DNA from 3 places in the Microbacterium sp. NPDC078428 genome. Region 1 is predicted to be linked to each of the others. Evidence: riboswitches for the same ligand, from Rfam matches in the RefSeq annotation. Region 1 holds a riboswitch; each other region holds the start of a gene.
What was found. A riboswitch is a leader RNA that binds a small molecule or an ion and turns the genes downstream of it on or off. The one in region 1 is predicted to bind thiamine pyrophosphate.
Positions count from the first base shown of each region.

Region 1 (9,642 bases):
CTGCGGGCGCTGTTGACGTTGCGGGACGGCGCGATCGGGCTGCTCGAGATGGAGGCGGCCACCCGGGATGACACCGACGAGATCGAGACCGCCCGCGCCCGGTTGCGTGACCAGTACGACAGGTACGTGGCCCGGTATGGTCCGCTGAACCGGTACACGCTGCGCCGCACCGGCCGCACCGACCCCGACACCGGGGAGGACACGCACGCGAGGATCGTGCCGACGCCGTTACGGATTCTGCGCGGCGACCCGTTCGGGCCGCTCGTCGTCGCGCTCGAGGTGTTCGATGAGCAGGAGCAGACCGCGGCCGGCGCATCGATCCTCTCTGGCCGGGTCGTTGCCCCGACCCCGCCCGTGCGCGGTGTCGAGAGCCCGGCGGATGCGCTCTCGGTGAGCCTCGACCGCACTGGCCGAGTCGATCTGGAACTCATTGCCGAACTCCTCGGCACCGACGGGCCCGACGCGCGGGCCGCCCTTGCCGGGCATGTGTTCGAAGACCCCAGTACCGGGGACCTCATTCACGCCCCCGAGTACCTGTCGGGGAACGTGCGCATCAAGCTCGACGCCGCAGAGGCCGCAGTCAAGGACCGCCCCGAGTTCCAGGGCAACGTCGACGCGCTGAAAGCGGTGCTTCCCGATCCGTTGGGGGTAGATGAGATCGCGGCGCGGCTCGGCGCGGTATGGATCAGCGCCGCCACGCATGAGGAGTTCCTGCGCGAGATCCTGAAAGCCCCGGACGTGAAAGTGGAAAACCCGCTGCCGGGCATGTGGGAGGTGCGCGGCGGCAGACAGGGCATCCTCGCGACCAGCGAATGGGGCACCCAGCGGCGCCCCGCACCGGATCTGGTGCAGTCGGTGATGGAGCAGAAACGCATCCAGGTGTACGACGAGCACCGCGACCCCGACGGCACCACGGTGCGGATCTTCAACCCCGTCGAGACAACCGCGGCGCAGGAGAAGGCCGACCAGTTGCAGGAACGGTTCTCGGAATGGGTGTGGGAGAACCCCGAACGCGCCCGCCTCCTCGCCGACGAGTACAACCGTCGATTCAACTCGATCGTGCTGCGCGACTACAGCAGCGCCGGCGAGTACCTTACCTTCCCCGGTATGGCTCGCAGCTTCACCCCGCGCCCGCATCAGCGGGCTGCGGTCGCCCGCATGATCGCCGAGCCCGCCTGCGGCCTGTTCCACGAAGTCGGAGCAGGGAAGACCGCAGAGATGGTCGCCGGCGTCATGGAGATGCGGCGTATGGGGCTCATCCAGAAGCCCATGCTGGTCGTCCCGAATCACATGCTCGAGCAGTTCTCCCGCGAATGGTTGCAGATCTACCCGCGGGCCAGAGTGCTCGCCGCGTCCAGTCAGGATCTCACCGCCGACCGGCGCCGCTTGTTCGTCGCGAGGGCGGCCGCGAGCGACTGGGACGGCATCATCCTCACCCAGGGCGCGTTCGCGCGCATCCGCGTCGACCCCGCCACCGAACGCGACTACATCGAGCAACAGGTCATCACCCTGAAGGCCGCCTACGACTCGGCGAAGGGTGAGGATCGGATGAGCGTGAAGCGCATCCAGAAGCGGCTCTTGCAGGCCGAGAACAAGCTCAAGGGGCTCGTAGATCGAGCCCGTGATCCCGGGATCACGTTCGAGGCGACCGGGGTGGACTATGTCGTCGTCGACGAGATGCACATGTACAAGAACCTCGCCACCGAGTCGAACATCCGTGATGCCGCGATCGATGGTTCCGAGCGTGCCAGCGACCTACACTTGAAGCTCGAATCGCTCCGGGGGCGCGGCCGCGACCGGGTTGTGACCGGGGCGACGGCGACCCCGATCGCGAACAGTGTGACCGAAGCGTATGTGATGCAGCGCTACCTGCGCCCTGACCTGCTGGAGGAAGCGGGCCTCGGACACTTCGATGCCTGGGCGGCGACGTTCGGGGAAACCGTCACCGAAATGGAGATGTCTCCCACCGGCTCCTCGTTCCGGCTCAAGACCCGGTTCGCCCGTTTCCAGAACGTGCCGGAGATGCTGCGCCTGTGGTCGGTGTTCGCGGACGTGAAGACCGCCGAAGACCTCCAACTGCCCGTGCCGGACATTCAGGCCCGCGCCGACGGGAAGCGCGCCGCCGACACGGTGGTGCTCGCCCCCACCCGGGAGCTGCAGGCGTACATCGACGACATCGCCGAACGCGCCGAACGCATCCAGCACAAGCAGGTGCGCCCGGATGAGGACAACATGCTCAAGGTCTCCACCGACGGCCGCAAAGCCGCCCTCGATGTGCGCCTCGTCATCCCCGATACCCCCTCCGGGCCGTCCAAGGTCGATGTCGCCGCCGACATGATCCACCGCGTCTGGGAGCAGCACCGCGGCCGGGAGTTCCTCGACCCCGCCTCCGGTGAGACCTCCCCGGTTCAAGGCGGGCTGCAGCTGGTGTTCTGCGACCTCGGAACCCCGAACAAGGACCGCTGGAACGTGTACGACGAACTCCGCGCCCAGCTCGGTGTGCGGGGGCTGCCTGATGGGGCGGTCCGGTTCATGCACGAAGCGAAGAGCGACACCGATAAGGCTCGTCTGTTCGCGGCCGCCCGCTCCGGGCATATCGCGGTGCTCGTTGGCTCCACCGAGAAGATGGGCGTCGGCACCAACGTACAGGCGAGGGCGGTCGCCCTGCATCACCTCGACTGCCCCTGGCGGCCGAGCGATATCGCGCAACGCGAAGGGCGAGTGATCCGGCAGGGCAATCAGAACGCTGAGGTGCTCATCACCCGGATCGTCACCGAGGGCTCCTTCGACTCGTACATGTGGCAGGGCATCGAACGCAAAGCACGATTCATCGGGCAGATCATGCGCGGCAGTCTCGACGTGCGCGAGATCGAGGAGATCGACTCCGCAGCACTCTCTGCCGCTGAGGCGAAAGCGATCGCGTCGGGAAACCCGCTCATGCTGGAGAAGTCGATCGCGCAGAATGACTACACGAAGCTGCAACGCCTCGAACGCGCCCACTCCCGGAACCAGTCGATGCTGCTCCACACCCGCTCTCGCAGTAAGGAGCTCATGATCAGCGCCGAAAGCGACGCTTCGGAACTCGAACGTGCGCTCCCCGGCGTCCAAGACACCAGCGGCGACCGATTCCGCATGACCGTGAAAGACCGCACCCACACATCGCGCGTTGACGCGGCAGAAGCGATCGCGTACTGGGCGCGCGAGCACAACCTGCAGTATCTGTCGAACTACGCTGAACGGAGCCTCGGAACGCTCGGCAGCATCTCCGGGTTCCAGGTTAATGCCCGCGCCGTTTCATCACTCGGGCACGTGCAAGTGCAGTTCACGCTCGAACAGCTCCCCCGCACCAGCTTCTCCCTGCCCCGCGACCAAGTCCTCTCCGCCACCGTCGGACTCGTGCAACGACTCGAGAACCGGGTCTCGCAGCTCCCCAGCATCATCGAAGGCCTCTATGAGGAGATCCGTCAAGAGCGGGAAGTGCTCGACGAAGCCGAGCAGCGCATCGATCAGCCCTTCAAGCACACGGCCGCACTCGAGGCCGCGAAAGCGCGACTCGACCGAGTCGAAGCCGAACTCGTTGAGCTGAGTGCCGAAGCACAGAGCGAGACCCCGGAAGCGGACGCGGACACCCCCCAGCCCGACCCTCCTCAAGCTGCGCAGAGCGGAAGCGAGTCACCCCGCGTGCTCACCAAACAGGCAGTTCGGGACTTCCAGCCCTCCTTCGGCCCTCCCGCCACACCTCACACGCCACCCGCCTCGGCGAACGTCACGGTGACATCACTGCTGCGAGAAGCATCGAGGGCGCCGAGCACCGAACCTCCCACGCCGTCGCTGTGATCAGACCCTGACGGGGCGATACGGGCCCGGCATCTGCGCATGTTCGGCACCATCGTGCGTGATGATCGCGGCGATATCGTCACGCAGAATGCGTCCTTTCCCCATCCAGGCGGTACGCCTGTCTTGGGAGTCCGGTTCGCGGGGCTGCTCAGGTAAGAGCGCCGTAGGCGACGATCGCGAAGAGCACGGCCGGGCCTGTGACCAGCAGAATGGTCCACCAGATGCGTCGCTTCCCCAGTCGCGCACGCGGAAGCTTGACGGTGGCGTACCAGGCTGCAAGCACCGCCAACGCGAAGGGAAGGCACAGAACCCACAGTCCGACCTCGCTCTGCCCGCGCCCGTATCTGCGGGTCGGTATTTCCACGGTCGCGCCTTCCGGTGCGATGAGCAGCACCGCGCAGGCACCGAGCAGCAGCAGCCCTGCGACCCCGTACATCGTCACACGCAACGGACGAGATGATGCTGCCGCAACGTTCTCTGACGCGTTCTCATGCGCGTTCACGGGGCGTCTCCGTATCTGAGATCGTCGAGCGCTTCCAGGCGCGCTCGTTCCTCCTGACCAGAACTGACGATGCTGCGCAGCTCATCCAGGGTGATCCGCGACGCGCCACCCCTGCCCCCACCACCGTCGGGTTCGGTGAACGTCTCACGGAGGACGTAGCCGACGCCCTGGGCCTCCCAGCCCGAGAGCAGATCGAGCATGCGCGCCGCACCAGCGTCGAACCAATCGTTGGTGAACATCTCGACATCGAGCACCGGAGCCCCCGAAGCGATCAAGCCCCGCAGCTCAGCGAGCCCCCGAGCCGAAAAGTCTTTCAACTCGACCAGCACGCGTGCGGGTGCTGTCGTGCCGTCGATGAGCACCTGGAGCTGCGGAGACGAGAGAGCATTCACTGGGGATCTTCCCCTGTCGTCGTGTCGGTGAGGTCGGCGACGAGGCCGGCGAGGTAGGAGCGCAGGTCGGGGGCGTGGAAGTGCTCGTTCTCGAACCCCCACACCTCTGGTTCTCCCGCGGTGGCTCCGCTCGTGCGGGAGTGCGTGGGCGGATCGAAGACGAAGTAGGCGCGGTTGTAGACGGCGCCCGAGAGCGTGTCGAGCCAGAACAGGGCGCACCGTGACGGGTCGAGACCTGTGCCGTGTGCATCCACGAGCACCGCCGGCGCATCGAACTCGTACCGCAGAATGCCGGGGAGATCGAGTCGGGGGTCGGTGAGATGGTCGAGGTAGTCGTCGGGATCGATCACGTTGTTCAGCAGCACGCTGTGCCGCCAGGATCGGGCGTACGAGTAGAACTCGACGAGTTGCGGGCTGAGTGGAATGCGTGTCTCACCGTCCAGAGCGATCAGCTGCGCGGGCGGCGACCCTGAAGGCCCGCACCGCAACTCTCCCGATTCGAGTTCATATCGCGTCTGCCACGGCGACTCACGGATCGCGACGAGCGACGCGGTGATCGACGTGCGGGGAGGTGCGGGCTCGACGCCGGTGATCCAGCCGCCCCCATAGACGATCGTCGGACTCATCAGCCGTCAGACCTCGCCACATCCATGCCGACCATTCTAGAGAACCCGCCCCACTCAGGCCGATGGCACGCAAGGGCGAGGCCACCGATCGTTTCGCGCCCACGCTCAAGCCCCACCGTCAGTCGGGGAACGACTCCGGGATCCGGGTGTCGGCGGCCTGCGCGTTCCGTGAGAGAAATGCTTGACCGCGTGTTTCCCAGTCCTCCCCCGCCTCGAAGCTCGACGAGGTGGTGCCCGAACCTGCGCGGCAGGTGACCCACACACTGGTGCCGTCGTCGCTGGGAGTGACGATGTAGCCGTGGGTGGCAAGTGCGAGCTGCGTCGTCATGAACTCGCGTGTCTGCTCGTGCGACTCCGCCTGGGTGGCTCGTTCGAGCGCCGGCAGAAGGTCGACGAGGCCGCGCCCGCACACGTTCTGCGCAGCCGTGGCGCGTATCCGGTGGCTGCGGTCGTTCAGGGCGCGCGGCAGCAGCACAGCATGGAGCGGCGACAGCTGATGCCTCGCCAGGGCCGTCATCGCGGACGCGCGGACGGTGACGGCGCGTGCGGCCAGCATCGAGGTGATGGCCTCCCGCGCAGACGCGAACACATCAGCGAGCCGGCCGAGCAGGTCTGCGCTCTCGCCCCGGACGATGCTGCTGCGATGCTGTGCATGGGTGAGCAGGAGAGCCAGGCTCTCTGCGTCAAGCGCTTCGTTGCGCACCACGGTGTTGAAAGCCTCGACGGTCGTACGGTAGTCCTCGACCAGTTCGGGGTATCGCGGCTGCAGGTACGTCTGCACCCCGTAGGGTCGCAAAAGTAGCTGCGTCCTCTTTCCGTCGTTCGGCATCATTCAAGCGTATTGAGATAGTTCAAGAGCTTTGCGCGAGCCGGAAAGCAGTCTCGGCAACTTCGCGCACATCAAGACTGAGTGCAAGGTCTCCGTGTTCGAGTTCTTCGATTGAAAACCAGCGTGCTTCCAGCGCGTCATCAGCTGCCACGGGTACCCCGGTTCGCCAGTCGCACCGCACCGCGACGAGGACGAAGTGCTGGAGGAGGGTGCCGGAGTCGTCGTGATGGAAGGCATCGACAGCGGTGAACACCTCGCGTGCTTCACCGTGCACGCCGGTTTCCTCATGCAACTCGCGTAGGGCGGCTTGCTGAATCGTTTCGGCGGTTTCGATCTTCCCGCCAGGGAAGCCCCACCGCCCGACATCTGGCGGGTTCGCGCGACGCACCAGCAGCACCTGGCCGTCACGGATGACTGCTGCGATCGTCGCGACAATCGGGCGGGGCGGAGAAGTGGAAGCACTCACTTGGACATTCCTTCGATAGTTCGAACTAGAGCAGGTTCGACGAGTGTGATCTCAGCCGCAGATCCCGTGCAGCACCCCGTGTCACGTCACACCCGTCTACCGAGGATTTGTGCTGCTCATCGGTCAGTGGCTCTTTGCGAGGGAACGTTTATCCGAGGTCTTGCGTTCACTCTCGCCGCTTTTTCGGTGTACTGGCGGAGGTGCGGATTCCGTGCAGCAAGAGTGGAGGGCACCGATGCCGCCGGCCAATCTCACCCGGGGTCCCACAGAGGCTGGTAGTCCTCAGCGTCTCCGTGCTCCTGCCGACCGCATAGTTTCGTACCAGGATAGGGCCGTGGCCGGCTGCCCGTGTTGGTATCCGATCTTTCTATATGGTCCCTGGCGCCGTGGGCTGCACCGATCTGGTTCAGTGTCGGCGAATCACCGTCGACAGCCCTCGCCAGGATCTGCCGTGCTCCTGACCATCGGCGGCCCTAGCGTTCCACGGGAGTGCTCCCAGTTGTGACCGAATGCGTTAGGCTAGTGGGCAGTGACACGGGGTGCCGCACCCAGCGGCTGAGATCACACCCGTCGAACCTGATCCAGTTCGTACTGGCGAAGGGAATGTCCGGATGACTTCAGCGCGTTCGAGATACCGATCCAGGTGTCCGCTTTCGGCGTGCCGTCATGATGCTCGACTTTCTTTCGCCGTGGAAAAAAGCGAGAGCTCATGTCTGTCTCATCCTCCGCGGTTCTGCTCGGTGAGCTGAGGGCGCAGACCCCGCTGGTGCAGTGCATCACCAACTCGGTGGTCACGAACTTCACCGCGAACACCCTGCTGGCCATCGGCGCGGCACCGGCGATGGTCGACATCGTTGGCGAGGCCGGACCGTTCGCCCGTCTCACCGGCGGCCTGTTGGTAAATCTGGGAACGCCGATCCCGGAGCAGCGCGCAGCGTCCGAGGAAGCGGTCGCCGCGGCGAACGATGCGGGCACGCCGTGGGTGCTCGATCCGGTCGCGATCGGGTCGCTGCCCATCCGCACAGCTCTGGCCGAGAAGCTCGCCGCACGGGCTCCGTTCGCGATCCGGGGCAACGCCTCCGAGATCCTCGCGCTCGCAGGGGCCGGATCGGGTGGCAAGGGCGTCGAGGCTACGGATGAGACCGAGGCGGCCGCACCGATCGCGTTGCGGCTGGCGAGAGACCTGCGCACAGTCGTCGCGGTGTCCGGACCGGTGGATCTGATCACCGACGGCGACCGCACGCTCCGGGTTTCGAACGGTGACCCTCTGCTGACGAAGATCACCGGCGGCGGGTGCGTGCTGGGTGCGCTGATCGCGGCATTCGCTGCCATCCGTGGTGAGTTCTCACCGGTCGAGGCGGTGGCTGCTGCGCATGTGGTGTACGGGATCGCCGCTGAGCGTGCCGCTGCAGAGACGGCAGGACCCGGGTCGTTCGCTGCCGGTCTGCTCGACGCATTGCACGCGATCAGTGCGGCGGAGGTGAGCGCGTCCGAGCAAGTGCGCGCCGAGACGGCGCCGGGCGGCGAGGCATGAACCTCGGCATCTACCTGGTGACCGATCGTGCGATCTGCGGTGCACGGGGCGTGGTGGAGACGGTACGGGCAGCCGTCGATGGCGGGGTGGCCGCGGTGCAGCTGCGCGACAAGCATGCCGGCTTCAGTGCACATCTGCGTGAGCTCGAACGTCTGGCAGAAACGATCCAAGGCCGCGCGCTGCTGCTGGTCAACGACCGGCTCGATGTCGCGGCAGCGGCCAGAGAACGCGGGATCCCGCTCGACGGGGTGCATCTCGGGCAGGGTGACCCCGCCGTGCTATCGGCCCGCGCCGAGCTCGGCCCCGACGCCGTGATCGGCCTGACAGCGAACAGCGACGAGCACCTCGCAGCGGTAGCACGTCTACCCGACGGCACCGTGGACTACCTCGGCATCGGCGTGATCCGCCCCACGGCCACCAAGCCGGACCACCCACCGGCACTCGGGTTCGACGGTTTTCAGCGCCTAGCGGCCGCGGCACCGGTGCCCTCGGTCGCGATCGGAGGCATCGGCCTGGACGATATCACCCGGCTGCGCGACGACGGCGCCGCAGGGGTTGCCATCGTCTCCGCGATCTGCGCCGCCGACGACCCCAAGGCGACCGCGCGCCGCTTCGTGCGGGCCTGGAGCCGAGCACGAACCGCCCCCTGAACCTCACAAACCTCATTCCCTGAACAGAACAAGGAGAACCGTGACCATTTCACCCAGATTCCGACGCGCTTTGACAGCAGCCAGCGCAATTGCACTCACCACCGTCGTCCTCACCGGCTGCGCCGGCACCGACAACGATGCCCCGGCCGATGATCAGCGCACGACCGTGCGTTTCGCACTGGACTGGACCCCGAACGTGAACCACACCGGCCTGTACGTGGCCCTGCACGAGGGGTACTTCGAAGACGCCGGCATCGATGTCGAGATCCTGCCGTTCAACAACAGCAACCCCGAGGTGCTCGTCGACGCTGGTCAGGCGGAGTTCGGTATCAGCTTCCAGGACACCTCCTCCTTGTCGATCGCCTCCGGCGCCGACCTCACATCGGTGCTCGCCGTGCAGCAGACGTGGGCGACCGAGGTGGCTGTGCTCGGTGACCGCAACGACATCACTAGCCCCGCAGACCTCGACGGTCTCGTCTTCGGAGGGTTCGACAACCCCGCCGAAACCATCACCATGCAGGGCGTCGTGCAGGCCGCGGGCGGTGAGGGCGACTTCGAGACTGTCGTGCTCGGCACGTCGGCCTATGAGGCGCTCTACTCGGGGGATGTCGACTTCACCGTTCCGTTCGTCGCGGTGGAGGGCGTCGAGGCAGAGCAGCGCGGGATCGATCTGAAGACCTTCGCCTACACCGACTACGGGTTCCCGGACGCCTATCAGGTGATCGTCGTCGGCAACGGTGCCTGGCTCGAGGAGAACCCCGACGTGGCGCGCGACTTCGTGCAGGCGCTGGCCCGAGGTTACGAGG
Region 1 is NZ_JBITUP010000006.1:211,551-221,192, reverse strand. Features, by position in the region: gene ACIGCK_RS12475 (helicase) at 1-3,837, shown strand, start outside; gene ACIGCK_RS12470 (hypothetical protein) at 3,986-4,339, opposite strand; gene ACIGCK_RS12465 (hypothetical protein) at 4,336-4,731, opposite strand; gene ACIGCK_RS12460 (hypothetical protein) at 4,728-5,357, opposite strand; gene ACIGCK_RS12455 (HEAT repeat domain-containing protein) at 5,476-6,186, opposite strand; gene ACIGCK_RS12450 (NUDIX hydrolase) at 6,209-6,652, opposite strand; TPP riboswitch at 6,643-6,741, opposite strand; TPP riboswitch at 7,178-7,273, shown strand; gene thiM (hydroxyethylthiazole kinase) at 7,362-8,186, shown strand; gene thiE (thiamine phosphate synthase) at 8,183-8,836, shown strand; gene ACIGCK_RS12435 (ABC transporter substrate-binding protein) at 8,877-9,642, shown strand, end outside.

Region 2 (9,642 bases), on a different contig from region 1:
TCTCCTGGCCGCCGGGCACCCGGATGTGCGTGTCCTCGACGGGGGATTCGACCGATGGGCCCTCCAGTCGCACTGACGACCTCGACCTGAACGCCTCCCGGCGATGGGGATGTCGACCATCGCGGGGAGGCGCTGATGGCGAGGCGGGCGTTCGCGGTGACGTCGGTGACGACGGCGTTCGTCAGTCACTGCACAAGGGGATCTTCCGCGCGAGGGCACTCCAGCATCCCGCCGATGTACTCGGCGGAGACGCGGCCGGTCACGGCCGGTTCGCCTGCTCGCGCACGGAGGGCAGTTCCAGGTACACCGTGCCGCCCGAGTCACGGAAGGCCCCGGACTTCTCACGCATGCCGACGATCCGCTCCTGCTCGGACATGTCGCCGAACCGGTCGCGGATGTCCTGGGAGATGCGCATCGAGCAGAACTTGGGCCCGCACATCGAGCAGAAGTGCGCCGTCTTCGCCGGTTCCGCCGGCAGCGTCTCGTCGTGGAACTGCTCCGCCGTGACGGGGTCCAGGGCGAGGGCGAACTGATCCCGCCAGCGGAACTCGAAGCGCGCCTTCGACAGGGCGTCGTCGCGCTCGTTCGCGCCGGGGTGCCCCTTGGCGAGGTCTGCGGCGTGCGCCGCGATCTTGTACGTGATCACGCCCGTCTTGACATCGTCCTTGTTGGGCAGACCCAGGTGCTCCTTGGGCGTCACGTAGCAGAGCATCGCTGTGCCGTATCGGGCGATCTCGGTCGCCCCGATCGCCGACGTGATGTGGTCGTAGCCGGGCGCGACATCCGTCACCAGAGGCCCGAGGGTGTAGAACGGCGCACCGTCGCAGAGTTCCTGCTGCCGCTCCACGTTCTCCCGCACCAGGTGGAGTGGCACATGCCCCGGCCCCTCGACCATCACCTGAACGTCGTACGCCCACGCCCGCTTCGTCAGCTCGGCCAGAGTGTCGAGCTCGGCGAACTGAGCGGCGTCGTTCGCGTCGGCCGTCGACCCCGGCCGCAGTCCATCGCCGAGCGAGAAGGAGACGTCGTACTGAGCGAAGATCTCGCACAGTTCATCGAAGTGCGTGTACAGGAAGTTCTCCCGATGATGCGCCAAGCACCATCCGGCCATGATCGACCCGCCGCGCGAGACGATGCCGGTAACTCGATCAGCGGTGAGCGGCACGTAGCGCAGCAGCACGCCGGCGTGGATCGTCATGTAATCCACACCCTGCTCGCATTGCTCGATCACCGTGTCGCGGAAGATCTCCCACGTGAGCATGCTCGCGTCGCCGTCCACCTTCTCGAGGGCCTGGTAGATCGGCACGGTGCCGATGGGCACCGGCGAGTTGCGGATGATCCACTCCCGCGTGGTGTGTATGTCGTCGCCGGTGGACAGGTCCATGACCGTGTCGGCGCCCCACCGCGTCGCCCACTGGAGCTTGTCCACCTCTTCGGCGATCGAGCTGGTCACCGCGGAGTTGCCGATGTTCGCATTGATCTTCACCAGGAAGGCCTTCCCGATGATCATGGGCTCGGATTCGGGATGGTTGATGTTGTTCGGGATGATGGCCCGGCCCGCGGCGAGCTCAGAGCGCACCAGCTCCACATCGCAGTTCTCCCGCAGCGCGACGAAGCGCATCTCGGGGGTCACGATGCCGGCGCGGGCATAGTGCATCTGCGTGACCGTTCTCCCCGGCAGAGCGCGGCGGGGACGACGCTTCGCGCCCTGCCACTCCGCCGACGCGACCCCGCGGCGTAGCGCCGCCCGTCCGTCGTCGTGCAGATTGCGCTCTCGGCCGTCGTATGCCTCGGTGTCGCCGCGCGCCTCGATCCACGAGGTTCGCACGGGCTGCAGCCCCTGCAGCGGGTCGCTGCCGGGCCCGGCAGTGCGGTACACCGTCAGCGGCGGGTTGGGGACGGCGCCGGGGGAGTCCTCGAGCGCGATCATCGTGACGGGCACACGGATGCCGTGTTCCTCGTCATGCAGATAGGCGAGCGAGTGCGATGAATCGGTCATCAGAAGTCCTACTTCCTTCGCCGGCATTACCCGGACAGGTTCGAACGGTCGCGGGCCGCATCAGCCCGATCTCAGCCCCTGCAAGGGCTCCCGTGTGGATGACGACCACCTTATCCGACGGCGCGAACGATCGAGCGCGCCGTCGGCGGGCGGGAAGGAGCATGGCCGGATGACGGAGAGCGAACAGCCGCACGACGTCGAATCAGACGGTGAGCGTCGCGCGCAGGCGTGCCCCGCCAAGGTCACCGCCGGGTGACAGCGTGATCCGGCCCTCCGCCAACTGGAGGTACTGCCGAAGGCGCGCGAGTCCGGAGGATTCGAAGGCCGCCGGGGGCGCATCGCCGTTGTTGTCGACCGTCACCGTGACCTCTCGTCCCTCGGCCGAGAGCCGCACCGCGAGCTCGCTCGCTCCGCCGTGTTTGAGCGCGTTGGAGAGCGCCTCCTCGATGACGCGGATCACGAGGATGCGAGCGAAGATGTCGACATCGTCGGCATCCAGAACCGAGGCGGACGGCTCGACCCTAGAGCGCACGGCCACCGACGGCGGCACGCGTTCCAGGATCGTCGTGAGGGCCGCCCGCACGCCTCGTTCCAGATCCGCGGGGTAGAGCGCCGCGGACAGGGTGCGGATCTCTCCCTCACGCAAGCGGGCGAGGTCCTGCGTGATCGCGCCCACCTCGTCCGCCTCCCGCTCTCCGAGGCGTGGCACAACGGACCCGAGCCGGGCCTCGAGGACGATGAAGGCGCTCTGGACGCTGCCGTGGAGGGTGTGGGAGATCTCGCGGCGCACCCGCAGCTCCTCCTCCTGCAGGGCGCGCAGAAGATCGTTCACCCGTTCCTGCGAAGCGAAGCGCACGTTGTCGGCCTCGATCACCCGCCGCCACAGCCGCTGCTGGACGAGGCTTCCGACGATGACGACCGCGCTGACGATCGTCGTCGTGCCGATCTCGAGAAGCAGAGTCTGCCGGCTCGATGCGACGGTGATGTCGTATATGCCGAGGGAGGCCTGGAGCCCCGCGCGGAACACGCTCGACGCAAGGGCGATGCCGATCACGTGCACGGCGACGACGTAACCGCGTCGCCGTTCGGGGTGCAGGAACGCCGCGAGCACGACCATCGACCCCACCGAGATCAGATTGACGGCGCTGCGCGACACCAGTTCCCACGCGGGCGAGGCGGGTGCGTTCCTCATCACCTCCGACACCACCCCGAGCACGAGGGAGGACTGCATGCTCGTGTACAGCCCGAGAAGGGAGCCCATGATCGCGATGCTGATGAGCGTCACACGGGAGGCTGCCCGCTCCTCGGTCAGCGGGCGGCTCATGCGTGCGCACGGCGCGCGGTGTGCGCGAGGTAGCTGCGCACGGCGGTCACGCGGGGGTTGTGCGCCGTCGACGACTGGATGCCGAGGGCGTGATAGATGGCGTTGACGTGCGCATCCACCGAGCGTCGTGACAATCCCAGGCGCTCGGCGATGGCGTGGTTCGTCAGGCCCTCCGCCGCGAGGCCGAGCACCTCGAACTGCCGCGCGCTCAGCGCGTCGAGCGGGCCGTGGGGACGCGGGGCGCGTCCGCGGGTGACTGCGGGGTCCAGGACGGTGCGTCCGGCAGCGGTGTGCTGGATCGCCCGCACCAGGGCGTGCGCCGTCAGCGCGGAGGACTTCGACAGGTAGCTCCATCCCGCGGCCTCGTCGGCGTCGAGCTCGAGCAGCGCGTGCATGCTGTCGGAGGCGGACAGGATGACGATGCCGATGCCCGGGTTCTCGCGACGGAGGGCGCGTCCGACGCCGAGCCCGTCGCCGTCGGGCAGGTGCAGATCGAGCAGCGCGACGTCGACCTCGGAGGCACGCAGAGATCGCGCGGCATCCTGTGCGCCGGCGCACGCCGCGACCAGACGGATGCCTGTCGTCGACGACAGCAGCAGCCCGAGCATCTGCCGGTAGAGGGGCTGGTCTTCGACCACCGCGACACGAAGCGGGTGCATCCCGACCCTTCCTCTCGCGCGACCCCCTCGACCCGTCCCCGGATCGAGCGTAGCGGCCCGTCCCGCGGCAACGCATCTCCGGGACCTACCGCACTAGTACCTAGGGCGTGCGACATGCACGGGAGCGCATGGATACGCTCGGCCCGCCCTCTCCCTTCCCCACATCGAGGCTCCCCATGCTCCTGCGCCGAATCGTCGCCGCCCTGTCCGCCCTGACCCTCGCCGCGGCGGGGGTCCTCATCTCCGTCGTGCCCGCGCAGGCCGCCACGACGGAGACCTGGCTCCCGGCAGCCACCGCCCTCTACGACATCGAGATCGACGCCACGGGGTCGACCGCGTACCTCGTCGACCGCACGGCCAACACCGTCCTCTTCGTCGACCTCGAGACACGCAGCATCAGCAGGACGGTCGCGGTCAACTCGACCCCCATGCGTGCGGATCTCAGCACCGACGGGTCACGCCTGTACGTCGTCCACTACAACAGCGGCAGCCGCTCGACCACGAGCGTCATCAACACGGCGACGGGCGTCGTCGAGGCCACCGTCCGGGACACCCAGCTCGGCCAGGAGGTTCCGTACACCGTCACGGTGAACCCCGAGGGCACGCAGGCATGGGTCGGCAACTACGGCTCGCAGGTCGCGGGGTCGATCTCGGTGATCTCCACCGCCCAGAACGAGGTCATCCGCCATCTCGCCCTGGGCACCGCAGTGACCTCGATCTCGTTCAGCCGCGACGGTGCGTGGGCCTATGCCGCGGCGGGGCAGACGGGCAAGGTGCTCGTCATCTCCACGAGCACCTTCGCCGTGACGGAGATCGACCTGCCGCTGACGCGCTTCCTGGCGACGAGCCCCACCGCCGACCGGGTGTACATCGCCGCCGGCGCCACCATGCGGGTGCTCGACACCACGACGAACCAGCTCGACCCCGACGTGTCGATCCCGATCAAGACCTCCACCAGCGACATCGCCTTCACGCCCGACGGAACGATCGCGTACGTCGTCGGCAACAACAACACGGGCGCGATCGAGCCCATCGACACGCGCACCCACGCCGCCGCGGCGGGCATGACGCCCATCCCGATGATGTACGGCATGGGCATCGCGGTGGACCCGGCCGACCCGAGCCGGGTGTGGGGTGTGCGCGGCTTTGGGCTCCTGGGCGAGTATGTCTTCACCCGCCCTTTCACGAAGCCCGTCGTCGTCGCGACCGACGCGGGCGCGACGGTGCGGCCGGGCGATGTGCTGACGGCATCCATCACCGCCGACGCCGAGCCCGCGCCCACGTCGTACGCCTATCAGTGGAGCATCGGCGGTGAGGCCGTCGCCGATGCGAGATCCTCGACGTTCACGGTGCCCGATGCGGCGATCGGCGAGACGATCACCGTCACCGCCACCCCCACGCTCGAGGGGTACGGCTCCGAAACGGGCGCCGGCACCTCCGAGCCGACTCCGGCCGTCTCCGCCAAAGTGTTCTCCGCGGCCCCGAGGCCGACCATCACGGGTACGCCGACCGTCGAGGCGCAGCTCTCGGCTGTCGCCGGCGAGTGGGATGCGGCGGCGCAGCTGTCCTACCAGTGGCGCGCGGACGGGACCCCGATCGCCGGGGCGACCAGCGCGAGCATCGTCCTGACCGCGGAGCTCGTCGGCGCCGACATCACGGTCGACGTCACCGGCACGGCCTCCGGCTACGAGCCGATCACGCGCACCTCGGCGCCCGTCGGGCCGGTCGCGAGCGCGATCTTCAGCCGACCGGCCGAGGTGGGGATCGCCGGCGACGCGCGTGTGGGCGAGACGCTGACCGCGACCATCGCGAACGAGTCGTCCCCCCGCTGCAGCGAGCTACACGTACTGGTGGCTCGTGGGCGATGATCCCATCGAGGGAGCGACGAGCTCGACGCTGTCACTCACTGCGCCTTTCGAAGGCGTGCGGGTCCGGGTGGAGGCGACTCCCGTCCGGGCGGGTTACGACGGTGCGGCGGCCGTGGCGTCCGCCACGAGCGAGATCATCGCGAAGGGGCTCTTCCGAGCCGTCCCCGAGGTCATCGTCGGGGGAGAGCCGTCGGTGGGCGCCACCCTGACGGCGGCGATCTCCGGGCACGCCGACCCGGTCGCCGACTCCTACTCGTACCAGTGGCTGGCCGACGGCGAGGAGATTCCCGGCCAGACGGGCTCGGCATTCGACGTACCGTCGGATCTCGTGGGCTCAGACGTCACGGTGCGCGTCACCGCCGTTCGTGCCGGATACGACAGTGCGAGCGGCGTAGGCACGGCGAGCGCGGCCTCGCAGATCGCCCCCGGCCAGTACCGCACACTGCCCGTGGTGCGGATCACGGGCGAGGCGGCGGTGGGCGAGCGTCTCTCCGCCGAGGTGACCCAGGAAGCGACGCCTCTTCCGGCGAGCTACGCCTACCAGTGGTACGCCGACGGCGCGCCGATCGACGGAGCCGTCTCCGACTCCTACCGGCCGGTGTCGTCGCAGCTCGGCGCGGTGATGACGGTGTCGGTGCGCGCCCAGCTCGAGGGCTGGGATGCCGCGTCGGGCGAAGCGGTGTCGGACCCGACCGCCGAGGTCGTGCTCGGGACGTTCGCGACGACGGTGCAGGTGTCGGTCACGGGGCAGCCGCTCGTCGGCGAGACCCTGTCGGCCACGATCCTGCTGGGCCCCGCTCCGGGACCCGACTCGTACGAGTACCAGTGGCTCGCGGACGGTGAGAACCTCGCCGGTGCGACGGGTGCGTCTCTCACGCTCACCGATCAGCTCCTCGGCAAGAGGCTGTCGGTGCTGGTCACGCCGGTGCTGGCGGGGTACGATCCGCTGTCCGGTCGTGGTGAGGGTGCGGCGAGCGACGCTGTCGCGACCGTGTCCCTCACGCTGCAATCCGTCACGGCGGGGGAGCGCGTGGTCGTGACGGGCGGCGGACACGTGCCGGGCACCGTCTACACCGTGGAGCTCCACTCGACCCCGGTGCCGCTCGGTTCGGTGACGGCGGATGCCGCGGGCCGCATCTCCCAGAGCTTCGCGATCCCCGCCGACACGGCACCCGGTCCGCACCAGGTGAAGCTCTTCGACATCAACGGCGTCGAGCGTGCGTCGGTGTCGCTGACCGTGCGGGCTGCCCCGGCTGCGGCCATCGGCGACGGTGGCAACGGGTCGGCGGAGGCGCTGAGCGTCACCGGCAGCGAGCTGGACGCCGGGTGGGCGTTCTTGGGGCTCGCGCTGCTGGTGTCCGGCGCGGGGCTGATCCTGGTGCGGCAGCGTCGGGCGCAGCAGGAGTCCGCAGCGAAGTGACCCCATCCCGCCCGAGCGCCTGCACGGGCGGGAATAATGGGCGCGATGGATGACGGGGTTCGCAGCGAGCGCGAGGAGCTCGCCGAGCTGCGCGCCCGCGCCTACGGACCGGATGCCGACATCCTCGACGACCCGGCGGCGCAGGAGCGCCTCTCCCGCTTGGAGGCGACCCACCGCGCGGCCGACGCGGGGGTGGGCGGTGGCCGCGTCGACGCATCGACGCCCGCAGCCGACGCCGGCGCGGCATCCGCCCCGGAGAGCGGGCGATCGGGCGGCGAGCTCATCGTGGAGCCCCGGGACGACGCCGGTCCGACCGTCGAGGAGCCGGAGCCGGAGCCGGCGGCCCCGGCCCCGTCGAAGCGCGGGCTGATCGACCGGATCGGCGGGCGCGTCCTCGTCGCGGCGGTCGTGACGCTCGCGATCGTGGTGGTCGGCGGGGCGGTTCTGCCCTCGCTCACGGGGCTCGGTTCCACCGCCGTCCTCCGCCCGGCGGGCGAGCCGTCGGCCGCGGTGGTGGACCAGTTGAACACGAACCCGCGTGACTTCTACGCCATCGACCCCGCCTCTGTGCGTTCGCACGAGACGTTCGGCGGGTTGGAGATTCTCTCGGCGCGCACGGCGGACGGGGCGGGCCGCTGTCTCGCCGTCGCATCCGAGCGTCAGCTGTGGGCCCTGCAGTGCGCGCCGCCCGGCCTGGACGTCATCCTCGACATCCCGATCTTCCCCGGCATCCGACTGCCCGACGAGTTCCCCGATCTCCCGGAGCGCAGCATCGTTCGACTGAGGCTCGCCGGCGACGTCGTGGAGGTGACGGTCGCCCCGGCATCCGGCGACGGGACGGACGCCGCCGCGTAATCGCGACGAAGGCCCCCGTCCGGTGCGTCCGTCCGACCGCCACTCCGCAACGCCGCGGTGTCCGGCTGCGCCGCGTGCGCGGCGTCTACTCATCGATCTTGGTTTGCGTCGTTGTTTTCTGTTGGACTGTGTTGTAACGTGTGGGCAACCACGAAGCCGCAGAGAAGAGGTCGGTGTGTACGCGACGGAGCGCCACGAGGCGATCGAGCGCCAGCTCTCGCAGGACGGGCGGGTCTCCGTCGTCTCCCTCGCGCGCTCGTTCGGGGTCACCACCGAGACCATCCGTCGTGACCTCGACGCGATGGAGCGATCCGGGGCGCTCCGACGGGTGCACGGCGGAGCAGTCTCGGCGGAGCGCGGCAGCACGAGCGAGACCGCCGTGACCGACCGCGATCAGGTGCGCGGCGCGGAGAAGCTGCAGATCGCCCGCCGCGCGCTGGAGGCGATCGCCGACGGGTTCCGCGGTTCGGTGTACATCGACGCGGGGACGACGACGGCAGCCCTCGCCCGGGAACTCGGCGCCCACCTGCGGGAGCGTGGGGCGCGGGCCGAGGTCGTGACGCATTCGGTGCCGGTCGCGTTCGAACTCGGTGCGCGCAGCGACGTGCCCGTGACGATCATCGGCGGGCGGGTGCGCGGGCTCACGGCCGCCGCCGTGGGTTCGCAGACCGTGCGCGCGATCGAACAGCTCCGGCCCGACGTCGCCTTCCTCGGCACCAACGGGCTCTCCGCCGAATTCGGCCTCAGCACGCCGGACCCCGACGAAGCGGCCGTCAAGCGGGCGATCGTGAGTGCGGCCCGCCGCGTCGTCGTGCTCGCCGACGCCAGCAAGATCGGCGACGAGTTCCTCGTGCGCTTCGCCGGGATCGACGAGGTCGACGTCATCGTGACGGACGCCCCCGTGCCGGTCTCCGTGGCGGATACCGCCGCCGCCGCCGACGTGGAGGTGTGGACGGCATGATCATCACCCTCACGGCCAACCCCGCCCTCGACCGCACGATCGCCCTCGAGGCGCCGCTCGTGCCCGGCGACGTGCAGCAGGCCCTGTCGGCGCGGGAGGATGCGGGGGGCAAGGGCATCAACGTCGCCCGTGCGGTCGCGTCGGCGGGAGTTCCCACGCTGGCGGTGCTTCCCATGTCGGAGGACGACCCCTACGGGCCGATCCTGCGCGCGACGGGCCTGCCGACCCGGACCGTCGCCGTCCACGGTCATGTCCGCGCGAACATCGCGTTGACGGATGCCGCCGGCACGACGACGAAGATCAACCTTCCGGGCGTCGAGCTCGACCCCGGCGAACGACGCGCCCTCATCGCGGCGGTGGTGGAAGCGTCCCGCGGCGGTGCCTGGACGGTGCTGGCCGGATCGCTTCCCCCCGGCCCCGGCGACGACTTCTACGTCGACGTCGCGCGCGCCATCCGCGACGAGCTCGGCGACGCTGCCCCGAGGATCGCGGTCGACACGTCGGGACCGGCGCTGCGGGCGGTCGTGGACGCGGGCATCGCCGACCTCGTCAAGCC
Region 2 is NZ_JBITUP010000003.1:89,725-99,366, forward strand. Features, by position in the region: gene moeB (molybdopterin-synthase adenylyltransferase MoeB) at 1-76, shown strand, start outside; gene thiC (phosphomethylpyrimidine synthase ThiC) at 260-1,999, opposite strand; TPP riboswitch at 1,995-2,103, opposite strand; gene ACIGCK_RS06825 (sensor histidine kinase) at 2,202-3,323, opposite strand; gene ACIGCK_RS06830 (response regulator) at 3,320-3,982, opposite strand; gene ACIGCK_RS06835 (hypothetical protein) at 4,159-5,850, shown strand; gene ACIGCK_RS06840 (hypothetical protein) at 5,918-7,270, shown strand; gene ACIGCK_RS06845 (hypothetical protein) at 7,316-8,125, shown strand; gene ACIGCK_RS06850 (DeoR/GlpR family DNA-binding transcription regulator) at 8,301-9,086, shown strand; gene ACIGCK_RS06855 (1-phosphofructokinase family hexose kinase) at 9,083-9,642, shown strand, end outside.
Region 2: it holds a riboswitch for thiamine pyrophosphate, as region 1 does, so the genes downstream of both, thiC (phosphomethylpyrimidine synthase ThiC) here and thiM (hydroxyethylthiazole kinase) in region 1, are expected to answer to the same signal.

Region 3 (9,642 bases), on a different contig from region 1:
GGCCGCCGGGGCCCGCGGCCGGAACTGCGACCGGCCCTCAGAGAATCACTTAACCGCTTAAGGTGCAAGCAGGACGGCAGGACGCGATCCTGCCGCTCCGCCGAAGCGCAGCCGGTGCGGGATCCGCTGCGTGACGCGCCGGATCAGCCGCCGCTCCAGTCGAAGGCCGCGCCCATGAACGACGACCGCTCTCCGACGAGCCGCTCGTAGGCCCGCTGGCAGTCCGATGGCGCGAAGCACCCCCCGATCGCCATAGACCTCCATGCGCGGCCCGCGAGCCGACAGGGCGTTCCATGTCGCGTCGATGGAGGCCAGACGCGCGTTGCCGAAATCGAGCACCATGTGCACGTTGTCGGGCGTCGTGACGTCCACGACCTCGCCCTTCGCGGGACCGGAACGGATCTCGCGACGCGGGTGCGACGTCGCGGCGAGAGCCGTCACCCGCTGCACGGGACCCAGCATCAGACAGAGGACGTGGAGGGGGTAGACCGCCACGTCGAGTACCGGACCGGACCCCGGCTGGTAGAACCAGGTCGGATCGGTGGTGAAGTCCGGGAACCACGCCGGCCCGGGGTGCGATGCGCGGGCCCGGACCATCGAGGCCGACCCGACCGCCCCGCGGTGGATCCACTCGATGGCCTTCCGGACCTCGGGGTGCACGCCGATCACGGGGGCGACCGCGACGGTCACACCCGCCGCGGTCGCCGCGGCGATGACCTCGTCCGCGTCGCGGATCGTCGTCGCGATGGGTTTCTCCGAATAGACGTGCTTGCCGGCGCGGATCGCCGTCAGCGTCGTGCGTGCGTGCTCCGTCGGCGGCGTGAGGTTCACGACCATCTCGATCTCCGGATCGGCCAGCATCGCCGCGTAGTCCTCGTAGACCCGGATGTCGGGATGTCGATCGGCCATCCACGCCCTGCCGTCCGGGCTTCTCGTGCTGACGCCCACGAGCCGCAGCCCGCGGCCCGCGCGACCGGATTCGATGATGCCCGGCACGTAGAGATTGCGGGCGATGTCTCCTACGCCGAGCACTCCGACCCCGAGCGCGGTCATGGGAAGCAGGGCCCGTCATGGCGGAAAGGTGCGAGTGTCATGTCCATCCCGGAGCTGGGGGCGTTCGCCGTCGAACGACGCCTGGCTACCGCATGCGCCGAGCGCACTTCCACCGGAGCACTTAACCGATTAAGATTCAACGGTGAATCGTGCAGAACGCCCGCGCATCGGCGACATCGCACGCGAGGCGGGCGTATCGACGGCGGCCGTGTCGTATGCCCTCAACAATCGCCCTGGGGTCTCCACACAGACCCGGGACCGGATCCTCGCGGTGGCGGCCCGCCTCGGCTGGTCCCCGCACGATGCGGCGCGGCGGCTATCGTCGACGCGCACCGAGACGATCGGCCTGGTCATCGGGCGTTCGGCCGAGGTCGTGGCGACCGAGCCGTTCTTCGGCTCCTTCACCGCGGGGGTGAGCGAAGTGCTGTCGGGCGAGGGCCACTCCCTCACGCTGCAGGTGGTGCCCGATGTCGACACCGAGATGTCGACGCTCGAGAAATGGTGGGCCCGGAGGGCGGTCGACGGCGTTCTGCTCCTGGACCCGCGGACCGACGATCCCAGGATCCGCCTCGTCGAGGAGCTGGGACTGCCCACGGTGGTCGCGGGCGGCCCCGTCGACAGCGCCTCGGTCACGTCCGTGTGGACCGACGACGACACGGGCATGCGGGATGCCGTGGCCCACTTGGCCTCGCTCGGCCACCGGCACTTCGCTCGGATCACGGAACCCGCGACGCTCCTGCACAGCCACAACCGCACCGCGGCGATGCTCGCGGCCCTCCGCGACGCCGGCCTGCCGGACCCGACGATCCTCGAGCTCGGAGCGACACCGGGCTCCGCGGCATCCCTCACCCACCGGCTGCTCGATCAGCGGGTGCGACCGACCGTCATCCTGTGCGACAACGACCTCGTCGGGATCACCGTCCTGTCCACGCTCGTGGATCGGGGACTCGAGGTGCCGCGGGACATCTCCCTCATGGTGTGGGACGATTCGCTGCTCTGCCAAAGGATGAGCCCCAGCCTCTCCGCGATGCGGCGGGATGTCCTGAGCTACGGCGCGCAGTCAGCCCGGGCGCTGCTCGACATCCTCCGCGGAGCGCCCCCCTCCACCGAACTGCACAGCATCCCCGCCTTCATCGCACGCGCCAGCACCGGACCCGTATGAGGATGCCGGGGAGATGGCGACGGCGAAGAACGCATGCTCGTGATCGGAGGAGACGCGGAACGCCTCGCGCATGGCGACTCGCGTCGCCTCCCGCGCGCCCGCCGCGGCTCGCGTGACGATGTCGATCGCGCGGCGGGTCGAGGCCTCGAAGGCATCGTCGGCGTAGGTGTCGAGCCAGGACCGGTACGGATGCTCGGCATGAGAGAGCGGATGCAGCCGGGCGCCGACGTCCTGGTAGAGCCAGAAGCACGGCAGCAGCGCGGCGATCAGCACCGCGTAGTCCCCTCGGCCGGCGCACGCGAGCAGATGGTTCAGATAGGCCGTCGTGGTCTCGCTGGGCCGAACGTCCTCGAGTGTGCCGGGCGCGAGCTGGCTCTCGTGCAGTTGCAGCTCTGCCGCGATCGCCGACTGCGCCGCTCCGGCCCAGAACGCCTGCTCTTCGGGTGTCGGGGCGAGACGGCTGGCTTCGGCGAGCGCTCGGGAGTAGTCGCGCAGGTAGAGTGCGTCCTGCCCCAGGTACCAGAGGAACGCCTGCCGGTCGAGGGTGCCCTCCCCCAGGCCCCGGACGAACGGCAGCTCGTCGATGCGTCGCCGGATCTCGCGGGTGCACTCCCACCATTCGGCCTCGACCTCGGCCGGTGTGGGGTCGGTGGTGACGCCGCCGCGTTCCCAGAGCCCGGCGAAGTGGCTGACCGGACCGTGTCCGGCGCCGACCTCCAGCTCGGCGCCGTGACGGATGCTCTCGGCGAGCCACCGCTTGGACTCCCGGAGGGCTCCGCTCCAGTCCCGCGAGCGCGCGAAACGGGTGGCCAGGGCGGAGGACAGCGAGCATCCCGTGCCGTGCGTGTTCGTCGTGTCGATGCGGATGCCGGGGAATTCGACGACCTCGACCGTGCCGCCGCTCGCGTCGACGAGCGCGTCGGGCAGTGCTGCTCCGGCGAGGTGCCCGCCCTTCGCGAGGACGCGCACGCCGTATCGCGCGGAGACGCGGCTCGCCTGAGCCACGACCGCCGCCCAGTCCGTCGCGGCGGGCTCGTCGGCGAGGATGGCCAGTTCGGGGACGTTCGGAGTGAGCAGATCGGCGCGGGAGACCAGGGAGCGCAGCGTGTGCTCGGCCTCCTCGTCGAGGAGGCGGTCGCCGCTGGTGGCGACCATCACCGGGTCGATCACGACGACCGGCGGGAGAGCGCGATCGAGCCAATCCCCCACGGTCTGGATGACCTCCGCGTTGGCGAGCATCCCGATCTTGACCGCGTCGATCGTCACGTCGTCCGAGACGGCGTCCAGCTGCTCGGCGAGGAACGCCACCGGCGGCACGTGCACGGAGCGGACGCCGAGCGTGTTCTGGGCGACGAGGGCGGTGACGACCGCCATGCCGTACCCGCCGTTGGCGGCGATGCTCTTCAGATCCGCCTGGATGCCGGCGCCGCCGGTCGGGTCGGTTCCCGCGATGCTCAGCACCCGCGGCATCTGCCGGGGCGCCGTCACGATGCCGCTCCCCAGGCCGCGCGCAGCTCGCGGGCTGCGGTCGCGGGATCGGGGGCGGAGCAGATCGCCGAGACGACGGCGGCTCCGGCGGCGCCCGCCGACCGCATCTCGGGCAGATCCGCCCTCGTGACCCCGCCGATGCCGACCGCGGGCAGGGGGCTCGCCGCGACGAGCCGGGCGAATCGGCCCAGGCCGAGGGGTTCGGGCGCATCCTTCTTCGTCGTCGTCGCGTGCACGGCGCCGATGCCGACGTAGTCGACCCGGGCGGCCCCCGCCGCGGCGAGACGGAGCTGCTCCGGCGTGGACGCGCTCAGGCCGAGCACGGCATCCGCGCCGATCAGCTCCCGCACCGCCCCTACGGGGAGGTCGGACTGGCCGACGTGCACGCCCTCGACACGGGCCCCGCCGGCACGGGCGGCGAGGAACACGTCCACCCGGTCGTTGACCAGCAGCGCGACCCCCGCGGGGAGAGCATCGGAGATCCGCAGCACGGTGTCCAGGAACACCCGGGCGGAAGCGTCCTTGTCCCGCACCTGGACCGCCGTCACACCGCCCTCCGCGGCCGCGCGCACCAGCTCGACGAGATCGTGGCCGGCCGCCGCGGCGAGGCGCGAGTCGGTCACGAGATAGAGCGACAGGTCGATGCTCACGTCAACGCCGCCCTGCTGCGCAGCGCGGCGCCGTCGACCGTGGCGAGAGCGTCGAGGAACGCCGCCTGGAAGCTCCCCGGCCCCGCGGCGCGTGCGGCGGCGAGCTCCGCGGCGACCGTGTACACGGTGATCGCGGCGACGGTGGTCGCGAACCGGTCGTCGTCGACCGCAGCGAACGCCGCCATCACCGCGCCCAGCGCACACCCACCGCCGGTGATCTTCGTCAGCAGCGCGTCGCCGTTGGCGATCCGCACGAGGTCGCGCCCGTCGGTGACGACGTCCACCGGCCCGGAGATCGCGACCACTCCCCCGGTGCGCTCCGCCAGCGACCGCGCCGACGACACAGCGGCATCCACCCCGTCGGAGGCGTCCACACCGCGCCCGCCCGCGCCGGAGCCGGTCACGGCGATGATCTCGGAGGCGTTCCCGCGCACCACGGTCGGGCGCAGATCTCGCAGCGTGTGGCCGAGCGGCGTGCGCACCGGCAGCGAGCCGACCGCGACCGGGTCGAGCACCCACGGCGTACCGGCCGCATTGGCGGCGGTGACCGCCTCGAGCATCGCCTCCCGCTGCTCGAGCGTCGGCGTGCCGAGATTGACGAGGAGTCCGGAGGCGACTCCCGCGAACGGGCCCGCCTCCCCCCGGATGTCGACCATCGCCGCCGACGCGCCGAGCGCGAGGAGGGCGTTGGCTGTGACGTTGACCACCACGCTGTTGGTGATGCACTGCACGAGCGGCACGTGTGCGCGCACCCCGTCCAGGGCAGAGCAGGTGAAATCGAGCAGGTCTTCTGGCGTGCGCGTCATGCGCGACATCCCTTCGCTAGTACGAACTAGATCAGGTTCGACGGGTGTGATCTCAGCCCCGCGGGGCACCCCGTGTCACGTGGTTACCTCTCACGCTACCCGCAATCCGCGACAGGGCGGGAGTGCCGAGCTCACGCCGTGGCGCGCCCTGCGGCGGTCGCGTCGGGCACTTCGATGAGGCGTCCGGTCTTGACGTCGTAGAGGTAGCCGTAGACCGCGATACGCGCAGGGACCAAGGGGTGCGCCTTGATGCGCGTGACGTCCTCGGCCACGCTGGCCGCCTGATCCGAGATCGTCAGCCAGTCGATGTACTTCGCCTCGGACGAGCCCGGTCCCTCGCCGACGTCGTAGAACCCCTTCTCACCGAGCGCAGCCGTCTCGAGGCTGCTGGCCAGAAGCCCGCGCATGACCTCGTCGGTGAAGAACTCCATGCCGCAGTCGGTGTGATGGATGACGAACCACTCGCGCGTGCCGAGGAGCTTGTACGAGATCACGAGCGATCGGATCGCGTCGTCGGAAGCACGCCCCCCGGCGTTGCGGATGACGTGCGCGTCGCCCTCGCTGAGGCCGGCGAACTTCGCAGGGTCGAGCCTCGCGTCCATGCACGTCAGGATTGCGAAACCCCGCGCAGGCGGCAGGGCGAGCTCGCCTTTGTCTCCGAAAGCGTCGGCGTAGCGGCCGTTCGCTTCGAGCACTTCAGACAGCACGGTCATGGCAACTCCTCGGGATAGACGACCCGCGGCGGGCGCGCGCGGTGTTGTCAGGCTAGATCCGTGCGCGAGAGGGGCAACAGTGTGACAGCAAGTGACGACGCGCTCCCACGCGACACCACGATCGAAGAGTCCGCGCCCGAACGCTCCCGCCGTGGACCGGCGGCAGCGCCGCAGAAGAAGGCCCCAGAGCTGGACAAGAACGGCGGAGACAATGGCGGAGACGAATGGCGGAGACGGAGGTGAGCCGGAGGGATGTGAAATCGCGCCGACGGCAACCGAGACGGGTCGAAACCGCATGATTCCGCGGGTTCTGACGTGGCGGACGTGCTCCTCGATCAGGTGAGCCGGGTTCGATTCGTGGCAGAAACGTGGCGGGTATTCGGCGCGAGATCAGGTGGCTGCACCGCCCTTCTGTCGCGCGATCTGGAGACTACGCGGATGCAGCTTCGACCATCATCTCGACGGCCTCGATCATGCCGTATCGATCTCGCAAGGTGTCGAGAATCTCCTCGACGGTGAGCGCTGCACCGTAGCGGCCGGAACGAATCGCGATCTCCTGCACCGCGGCGAGCGCATGCCTTGGGTTGAGCGCGACAGTGTTCTTCGCGAAATCCCTGGCGCTGAGCACCTGAATGCCCGGCGAATCTTGCCTGGAGGGAAGTCCTTCAGGTTCTCGGCGACGATCGCTCCGGCTCCCGCGATGACGGCCGCGGCGACCACATGCTCGTCGTCCGGATCGGGAAGCCCGAACGTGCCCTCGAGCGGCTCCCAGCCTTCGGCCTCCGCGTCGGCGAACTCGCACCGCATCGCGGCGAGTCGCCGTGAACACGCCCCCATCCTGTCAGCCTGCGAGGTCAGAGTCGGGCAGCCCGCCTCGCTGCCACTGCCTTCCTCGCCGCTTTCAGGTCCTCGAGCGTATGGTCGATGTTGTCTTCGTCGACACCGTCACGCGTGGCGGCGAGCACGTCGTACTGACGCTCCCGCCGGCGCTCCCGATAGTCAAGCAGATCCGCGAGGAGTACGCGTCGGTGCGTTCCCGCCTTCTCGAACGGGATCTCGCCCTCGTCGAGGAGCTTCACGATGGTCGGGCGGCTCACGTTCAGGAGATCCGCTGCCTGCTGGGTGGTGAGCCGTGTTGTCTGGGGTACAACTGACACGGCCAGCCCGCTCTGCATTGCGTCCACGATCTTGCGGAGTGCGAGGTAGACCTCTTCCGGAAGCTCGACCTGGTCGCCTGGACGCGCCCCGGCGAGGAAGTACCTTGGTTCGGGAAGAGCCCGGCCGGCGGCCTCATGGGCGGCGAAGAAGTCAAGCACCGGGGCAAGCTCGACTCCCCTGCTGGGAAGGTACGTCTCTTCAACAACTGCAGCGCGAGACACAGAAATCACCCCAATACACGTAAACGCAGGAGATTGCGTTTGTTGCGATTACGGTACCACGCGTCACCAACAGGTCGATAGGCGCGTGCTGGGGCAACGATCAGATGCGTCGTCAACACACCCCGAGCCGCGCGAGCGCGAAGCTCCACGGAATGCGCTCCTGCTCGAGGCGTATGTTGCCCTCCGCGCTCATCGCCTGGAGAGTCGCGCGCTCATCAGGCGTGAGCAGCTCGAACACGCCGACGTTGGGAGCGGGATCGATCCCCCACAGATCACGGTGATCGAACAGAGTATCCATATCCATCAATGCCGACGTTGCGTCCACTCCCTTGGATCGAAGTCGGTTGAGTATGGCGAATCCGTGCGAATCGAGATCGCCCCAGTAGGTGACCGTCTGCGCCCACGGGAGGCGGGCGACGAGATCGACGCGGTGACCGCCACCGTGCACTGCTACAGCTCGGGGCACATCGGGCATCGCGAGCAGGGTGGCGAGGTTCTCGAATACGAACACGCGCTCGAGTCGGATCGTGCTCGCCGCAAGGTCGTCGACGGGCGCCGACAGATCGGTGAGCCCCTGGAACGAGAGCGACGGATCGAGAGCACGGATCCGTATGAGCGGTGACGGCTCGCGAAGACCCAGTCCGGGCGCTCCGGTTCCCGCCCGATGCAACGCTTCCACGAGTCCGCGGCGAGATTCGATCCATTTGGTGTGAATGCCGCGGATCGGCAGTTCTCGCACCAGGCGGCCCGATTCCGGATTCTCGCGCAACCAGGCCAGCACATGGACGAGCCTGTGGAAATCGGCGCCATCGAGATCGGCGATCGCGCGGCCATGGGCGCGGAGCACGCCGCTGGCATCAGAGCCTGCCAGGCCCCGCAACTCGTCAAGTCGCGCCACCAGAAGTCGCCAAGCATCCGCCTCGCCCGCCGCTCGAGCGATCGAATCCGTACCGCGCAGCACCGCGCGAATGGGGACTTCCTGCGACCCGATGCGTGACCAATGGCGGACGACCCACTCGAGCTCGATACCCGAGTCCTCGCTCACACCGCGCCAGGCGTCGACCCACCGTCGAACCAGATTGAGATCGTTCAGCGCCTCCCGCTCCGTTGGCGGGCGCAGCGGAACGTCGAGCACGACATCGGTCTGCTGCTCGGCGGCCCAGGTGCGTGCATCGCGGTCGAAGAGTTTCTTCGCTCGCGCGTGCAGGTCAGACGGTGTGACAAGCGTGGTCACGCGCGCGACTCCGCGTGCGGCGGGGTGGCGACCTCAGCCTCATCGACCGAGAACACCACGTTCGCCAGCCGTGAGGCGTCGCGGTCGGGGTTCGATACCGACGTGATCGCGCCCACGTACGGCTCGAGCGTCTGCAGCAGCTTCTGCGGTGTCGCGAGGACCATGTGGAATCCGAACTCGCGGAACACCTCCATCGCGTTGCGCGTGTATCGGCTGTCCGCCTTGTCGAACGCCTCATCGAGCACGATCGACCCGAACCTCGGAACCTCGTCCTCTTCTTCAGTCAGCTGGTACCGCAGCGCTGCCGCGAGGCAGAAGATGACGAGCTTCTGCCGCTGACCACCCGACAAGCCCTCTGCGGAGTCATACACCCGCACAACCCGGCCGGCGACGTCCTTCTCCCGCGCGAGGAAGCTCACGTGAAGCCTCGTGTCGAGCACCCGGTTGCGCCAGTCGATGTCGACGCGGTCCTTGGATCCGAGTCGACCGATTACGCGCTGCAGCACGGCGAATCGTTGCTCGGCACCGGCGGCCGACTCGTCGGCCCAGTTGCCTTCAACGATGCGGCGGAGGTCGGTGAGGAACTCGTCGACCTCCTGGGCCCGCGTCGTCTTCACATCGATCTCGAGGAAGCGGTCCGCTCCCTCGAACGGGGACCGTCCCAGGGATGCGTTGACGGGGAGGATTCGCTCACGGATGAGACCCGGGGCGTCGCGGAGATCGCTGAGCAAGTGTGCGACGACGTCCTGCGATCGTTCCCGCAACAGCTTGCGGAACTCGGACTCCTTCTCGGGCAGGCCGCGGGCGATGATGCCTTCGCGCAGTTCCCGGTAGCCGTAGCGGTCACGGATGTCAGCAGTCAACTCTGCAGATGCAGCGGGCCACCCGAGCCGAAACTCGGCGGCGCGCCCGGCGAAGCTGGCCTCAGCATCCGCTGCGCGGCCGGCCGCGGCGTCCTTCTCCTTCGAGAGTGCCGACTGCACCTTTCGCGCGACTTCGTCCACCGTCTCCAGGCTCACGGAGCGTCGCTCGGCTCGGAACCGGCCTTCGAGGGCGTCGGCGATCCGCTCCTCGACCGGTGCATATGGGGTGGCCTCGAGTTCGGCGACCTGCGCCGCGATGCTCTCGACGTGATTGCGGGCGACAGCGTGGGCTCC
Region 3 is NZ_JBITUP010000001.1:305,636-315,277, reverse strand. Features, by position in the region: gene ACIGCK_RS01510 (Gfo/Idh/MocA family protein) at 58-1,053, opposite strand; gene ACIGCK_RS01505 (LacI family DNA-binding transcriptional regulator) at 1,196-2,215, shown strand; gene ACIGCK_RS01500 (bifunctional hydroxymethylpyrimidine kinase/phosphomethylpyrimidine kinase) at 2,114-3,703, opposite strand; gene thiE (thiamine phosphate synthase) at 3,700-4,353, opposite strand; gene thiM (hydroxyethylthiazole kinase) at 4,350-5,159, opposite strand; TPP riboswitch at 5,151-5,242, opposite strand; gene ACIGCK_RS01485 (carbonic anhydrase) at 5,291-5,872, opposite strand; gene ACIGCK_RS01480 (hypothetical protein) at 6,303-6,500, opposite strand; gene ACIGCK_RS01475 (helix-turn-helix domain-containing protein) at 6,727-7,251, opposite strand; gene ACIGCK_RS01470 (DUF3322 domain-containing protein) at 7,364-8,485, opposite strand; gene ACIGCK_RS01465 (ATP-binding protein) at 8,482-9,642, opposite strand, start outside.
Region 3: it holds a riboswitch for thiamine pyrophosphate, as region 1 does, so the genes downstream of both, thiM (hydroxyethylthiazole kinase) here and thiM (hydroxyethylthiazole kinase) in region 1, are expected to answer to the same signal.